2 regions of the Delftia sp. genome follow, and region 2 is predicted to be linked to the other one. Evidence: riboswitches for the same ligand, from Rfam matches in the RefSeq annotation. Region 2 holds a riboswitch; the other holds the start of a gene.
What was found. A riboswitch is a leader RNA that binds a small molecule or an ion and turns the genes downstream of it on or off. The one in region 2 is predicted to bind S-adenosylhomocysteine.

Region 1: linked by a shared signal. The riboswitch ahead of metH (methionine synthase) and the one ahead of ahcY (adenosylhomocysteinase) in region 2 are both predicted to bind S-adenosylhomocysteine.

The regions. Positions count from the first base shown of each region.
Region 1 is NZ_JCABYI010000011.1:69,289-72,469, reverse strand. Features, by position in the region: gene AC5I49_RS08790 (transporter substrate-binding domain-containing protein) at 1-581, opposite strand, end outside; gene AC5I49_RS08785 (FadR/GntR family transcriptional regulator) at 578-1,399, opposite strand; S-adenosyl-L-homocysteine riboswitch at 1,676-1,802, shown strand; gene metH (methionine synthase) at 1,830-3,181, shown strand, end outside.
Region 2 is NZ_JCABYI010000032.1:96,749-99,929, forward strand. Features, by position in the region: gene AC5I49_RS22620 (DUF4118 domain-containing protein) at 1-698, shown strand, start outside; gene AC5I49_RS22625 (response regulator) at 710-1,444, shown strand; S-adenosyl-L-homocysteine riboswitch at 1,452-1,536, shown strand; gene ahcY (adenosylhomocysteinase) at 1,607-3,037, shown strand.

The DNA of each region.
Region 1 (3,181 bases), on a different contig from region 2:
ACCAGCTGCACCTGGCCCGTCAGGTAGCTTTGCGCGGTGGCGTTGTTGTCCTCGTAGCGCTTGATGGTGGCCGAGGCCGGCGCCACCTGCGTGAGGGCCAGGTCCTCGGTGGAGCCGCGCGTCACGCCCACGGTCTTGCCGGCCAGGTCGGCAGGGGCCTTTATGCTCATGTCCTTGGGGCCGTAGACGCTCTTGGGGAAGGGCGCATAGGCCTGGGTGAAGTCGATCACCTTGGCGCGCTCGGCGTTCTTGCCCAGGCTGGAGATGACGATGTCGGCCTTGCCCGTGGTCAGGAAGGGGATGCGGTTGGTGCTGGTCACGGGCACCAGCTCCACCTTCACGCCCAGCTCCTGGGCCACCAGGGCCGCCATGTCGATGTCATAGCCCTGCAGCTTCAGGTCGGTGCCCAGCGAGCCGAAGGGCGGGAAGTCCTGCGGAATCGCCACGCGCAGCACGCCGGCCTTCTGGATGTTGGCCAGCATGTCGGCATGGGCGGCGCCGCCCAGGCCGGCAGCGGCCAGGGTGGCGGCCGCCAGGGCGGTGCGGATGAATGCGCGGCGGGGTGTCAGGGGGGAAGTCATGCGAAAGCTCCTTCGGAAGGTGGGGTGAGGCGAAAGGAAAGCGGATCAGGGTCGGGCGCAGATGTATCGGGCGCAGATGCGTCGGGCGCCGTTGCATCGAGTGCCGTCGCGTCGGGCGCCGCCGCGTCGTCCGGTGTGTCGAGATCGATGCCGCTGCGCCTGGCCGCCGACAGCAGGTGGGCGCGCATGGCGCCCGCCGCACCCGGCGCATCGCCTGCGCAGACGGCCTGCACGATGGCGTCGTGCTCGCGCACCGGCTGGTCGTCGGCACCGCTCCAGGCAAAGGGCAGGCGCAGGCTGTGGCTGATGGCCAGCTCCAGCTGGCGCGCCATGGCCACCAGGCCCGGGTTGCCCGACAGCTGGGCCAGCAGCAGGTGGAACTGCAGATCGGCGTCGGCGGCGGCCAGCAGGTCGCTGCGGTCCAGGGCGTGGGCCAGCTGGGACTGGGTCCATTGCAGCTGGCGCAGGCCGCTGTCGTCGGCGCGCACGGCCGCCAGCGCGGCCCAGCCGGGCTCCAGCACCAGGCGCAGCTCGATCAGCTGGCGCGGCGACAGCGTGCCCAGCGCCGGGGTGGCATAGGCGCGGTGCATGCGTGCACGGCCGCTGTGCGGGCCGTTGATGCGCACGCCCTTGCCCGGCTGGATCTCGACCAGGCCCAGGGCCTCCAGCATGGACAGCGCCTCGCGCAGCGAAGCGCGGCTGATGCCCAGCTGCCGGGCCAGCTCGCGCTGCGGCGGCAGCTGGCTGCCGCCGGGGTAGTGGCCGCTCAGGATGTGCTGCTGCAGCGTCTGGGCCATCGAGATCGGAATGCTTTGCATGGGCTGGCGCGGGTGGAGGGTTTTGGCCTGACTGGTCAGACCACGTACCCAGCAGATAGCGAATTGCGTGCCAGATGAAAAAAAGGAGCGTTGTCCTCAGGCGCTGCAAAGAATCCGGGGCGATGGGGCATAGACAATCCGTCCCGAAGGCGCCGCCAGCGGCCCGCGCTGCCGCGCTTTGGTGCAGTGCCGCATGGCTTTGTGCAGGCCTGCCCCGAATGCGGGCGTAAAACCCGCACTGCAGGCCGCCGCCAGCCGCCGTAGAATCCCGGGCTTTGGCCCGAGGAGCGTTGCAGCGCGGCACCCGCCCATCCGTACACCGGATCGCGTGCCGCGTCAGGCTTGGGCCAGGTGCAGGTTCCCGGCCGGACCGCGCCCACGGTGCCAACGACGCTCACCTGTTGCCATGCCGTTTTTGCAGGTGAGCTTGATGTCGTCCTCTTTCACTCCCCCTCCCATGAAGCTGTCCGGCCTGGAGCCGGTGACCATCGGCGAGGGCACGCTGTTCGTCAACGTGGGCGAGCGCACCAACGTCACGGGTTCCAAGGCCTTTGCGCGCATGATCCTCAACGAGCAGTACGAGGAAGCGCTGTCCGTGGCGCGCCAGCAGGTGGAAAACGGCGCCCAGGTCATCGACGTGAACATGGACGAGGCCATGCTCGACAGCAAGGCCGCCATGGTGCGCTTCCTGAACCTCATCGCCTCCGAGCCCGACATCGCCAAGGTGCCGGTCATGGTGGACAGCTCCAAGTGGGAGGTCATCGAGGCCGGCCTGCGCTGCCTGCAGGGCAAGGGCATCGTCAACTCCATCTCCATGAAGGAAGGCCTGGATGAATTCAAGCGCCAGGCCCGGCTGATCAAGCGCTACGGCGCGGCCGCCGTGGTCATGGCCTTCGACGAGAAGGGCCAGGCCGACACCTACCAGCGCAAGATCGAGATCTGCGAGCGCGCCTACCGCATCCTGGTGGACGAGGTGGGCTTCCCGCCCGAGGACATCGTCTTCGACCCCAACATCTTCGCCGTGGCCACCGGCATCGAGGAACACGACAACTACGCCGTGGACTTCATCGAGGCCGTGCGCTGGATCAAGCAGAACCTGCCCGGCGCCAAGGTCTCGGGCGGCGTCTCCAACGTGAGCTTCAGCTTCCGCGGCAACGACCCCGTGCGCGAGGCCATCCACACCGTGTTCCTCTACCACGCCATCTCGGCGGGCATGGACATGGGCATCGTCAACGCCGGCATGGTCGGCGTCTATGACGACCTGGAGCCCGAACTGCGCGAGCGCGTGGAAGACGTGGTGCTCAACCGCCGCCCTGACGCTGCGGAACGCCTGCTGGAGATTGCCGACGCCGCCAAGGGCGCCGCCAAGGACGACAGCAAGAAGCTCGAATGGCGCGGCACGCCCGAGAACCCGAAGACCGTGGGCGAGCGCCTGTCGCACGCCCTGGTGCACGGCATCACCGACTTCATCGTCGTCGACACCGAAGAGGCCTACCAGCAGATCGTGGTGCAGGGCGGCGGCCGCCCGCTGCACGTGATCGAAGGCCCGCTCATGGACGGCATGAACATCGTGGGCGACCTGTTCGGCGCCGGCAAGATGTTCCTGCCCCAGGTGGTCAAGTCGGCGCGCGTGATGAAGCAGGCCGTGGCCCACCTCGTGCCCTACATCGAAGAGGAAAAGCGCCAGCAGGAAGCGGCGGGCCTGGACGTGTCCAGCAAGGGCAAGATCGTCATCGCCACCGTCAAGGGCGACGTGCACGACATCGGCAAGAACATCGTCAC
Region 2 (3,181 bases):
TGGAGGGCGAGCGCATGCGCAACACCTTGCTGTCGGCCGTCTCGCACGACCTGCGCACGCCGCTGACCACCATCCTGGGCGCGGCCGAGGCCGCGCAGCGCCATGTGCCGCCGGGCGGCGCAGCCGACATGCTGGAGCAGGTCCGCATCCAGGCCCAGGCCATGCAGCGACTGGTGGAGAACCTGCTGGACATGGCGCGCCTGCAGCAAGGCGGCGTGCACCTGCAGCGCGAATGGCTGCCGCTGGATGAAGTGGTCGGCAGCGCGCTGCGCCAGATGCGCGCGCGCCTGCACGAGCATCCCGTGAGCACCGACGTGCCCGCCAGCCTGCCGCTGCTGCAGCTCGATCCTGTGCTCATGGAGCGCGTGCTGGTCAACCTGCTGGACAACGCCGCCAAGTACACGCCGGCCGGCACGCCGCTGACCATCCACGCACGCGAACAGGACGGCGAGGTGCTTGTGGCCGTGCAGGATGGCGGGCCCGGCCTGCCGCCACACCTGCCCGTGGAGACGCTGTTCGAGCCCTTCACGCGCGGCACGGCCGAGTCCACCGTCTCGGGCATAGGCCTGGGGCTGGCGCTGGTGCGCAGCATTGTCGAGGCCCATGGCGGGCGCATCGAGGCCGCTGCCGCGCGCCCAGGCCCCGGCACCGTGTTCACGCTGCGCTTTCCGGTGCCGGAGCAGCCATTGCTCGATTAGAGTCTTGCGCCATGAGCACGCCCACCAACCGCATCCTGATGATCGAGGACGACCCCGGCATCCGCCGCTTCGTGCGCCTGGTGCTGGAGGACGAGGGCTGGCAGGTCTTCGAGGCCGACAGCGCGCGCCGGGGCCTGATCGAGGCGGCGAGCCGCCAGCCCGATCTGGTCATCCTCGACCTGGGCCTGCCGGATGCCGACGGCAAGCAGGTTCTCACCGAGCTGCGCGGATGGTCCTCCGTGCCCGTGCTCGTGCTCTCCGCGCGCGAGCGCGAGGACGAGAAGGTGGCCGCCCTGGACGCCGGCGCAGACGATTACCTGGTCAAGCCTTTCGGTGTGCCCGAGCTGCTGGCCCGGCTGCGTGTGATGCTGCGCCGCCGCCAGCAACTGGGGGCCGCAGGCGGCGCAGTTGCATCCAGCCAGGTGCACTTCGGCCAGGTGCAGGTGGACCTGGCCACGCACGAGGTGCGGCGTGCGGGCCAGCCGGTGCACCTCACGCCCATCGAATTCCGCCTGCTGGCGGCGCTGATCGCCGCCCAGGGCCGTGTGATGACCCACCGCCAGCTGCTGCTGCAGGTCTGGGGACCCGAATACCTGGGCCGTGCCCATTACCTGCGCGTGCACATGGCCAATCTGCGCCAGAAGATCGAGGACGAGCCGGCCCAGCCGCGCCACCTGGTGACCGAGCTGCAGGTGGGCTACCGGCTTGTGGGGCTGGGCGGTGAGACATCCCCGGGATCGGTATAATCAGCGCCTCTCCGAGGAGCGTTGCAGCAGGCCCATTCACCAGATGCGGTCTGCGAGGCTCGGAGTCATACCTGCAACGACGCTCGCCCACGCTTTCTGTGCGGTGAGCTTTTTTTCGTCTCCCGCAGAACGTGGTTTTTCATTCATCTTTTGGAGAAAACCATGAACGCTGCTGTTCGTCCCGTTTCCGCCGACACGGCCATCGCTGACATTTCCCTCGCCGCCTGGGGCCGCAAGGAAATCCTGATCGCCGAAACCGAAATGCCCGGCCTGATGGCCACGCGCGAGGAATTCGCCGCGGCGCAGCCGCTCAAGGGCGCGCGCATCGCCGGCTCGCTGCACATGACCATCCAGACGGCCGTGCTGATCGAGACGCTCAAGGCCCTGGGCGCCGACGTGCGCTGGGCCTCGTGCAACATTTTCTCGACTCAGGACCATGCCGCCGCCGCCATCGCCGCCACGGGCACGCCCGTGTTCGCCATCAAGGGTGAATCGCTGGCCGACTACTGGGACTACACCCACCGCATCTTTGAATTCGGCGCCGCCGGTACCGAAGGCGAAGGCCCCAACATGATCCTGGACGACGGCGGCGATGCCACCATGCTGCTGCACCTGGGCATGCGCGCCGAAAAGGACCTGTCCGTGCTGGACAACCCCGCCTCCGAGGAAGAGAAGATCGCCTTCGCCGCCATCCGCGCCAAGCTGGCCCAGGACCCCACCTGGTACACGCGCAAGAGCGCCCACATCATCGGCGTGACCGAAGAGACCACCACCGGCGTGCACCGCCTCAACGAGATGTCGGCCAAGGGCACGCTGAAGTTCCGCGCCATCAACGTCAACGACTCCGTCACCAAGAGCAAGTTCGACAACCTCTACGGCTGCCGCGAATCGCTGGTGGACGGCATCAAGCGCGCCACCGACGTGATGATCGCCGGCAAGGTCGCCGTGGTGGCCGGCTACGGCGACGTGGGCAAGGGCTGCGCCCAGGCGCTGCGCGCGCTGTCGGCCCAGGTCTGGGTCACCGAGATCGATCCCATCAACGCCCTGCAGGCGGCCATGGAAGGCTACAAGGTCGTGACCATGGAGTGGGCGGCAGACAAGGCCGACATCTTCGTGACCACCACCGGCAACCGCGACATCATCCGCCACGAGCACATGGTGGCCATGAAGAACGAAGCCATCGTCTGCAACATCGGCCACTTCGACAACGAGATCGACGTCGCCTCCATCGAGCAGTACCAGTGGGAAGAGATCAAGCCCCAGGTGGACCACATCACCTTCCCTGACGGCAAGAAGATCATCCTGCTGGCCAAGGGCCGCCTGGTGAACCTGGGCTGCGCCACCGGCCACCCCAGCTTCGTGATGAGCGCCTCGTTCGCCAACCAGACCATCGCCCAGATCGAGCTGTTCACCAAGCCCGATGCCTACGAGGTCGGCAAGGTCTACGTGCTGCCCAAGATCCTGGACGAGAAGGTTGCCCGCCTGCACCTGAAGAAGGTCGGCGCCATGCTGACCGAGCTGACGGACGGCCAAGCTGCCTATATCGGCGTGAGCAAGCAGGGTCCCTACAAGCCCGAAACTTATAGGTATTAAGCACCCCCTGAGGCGCTGACGCGCCTTCCCCCTCTCTACCCGCTTCGCGGGGGAGGGGGACGACGCCCTCGCTGCGGGGCGGCCCTTGCTTGGCGTCCCTGAGTTGGGTCGCGCCGGTTTCGGGCATTAGTCAACTGAGATTTC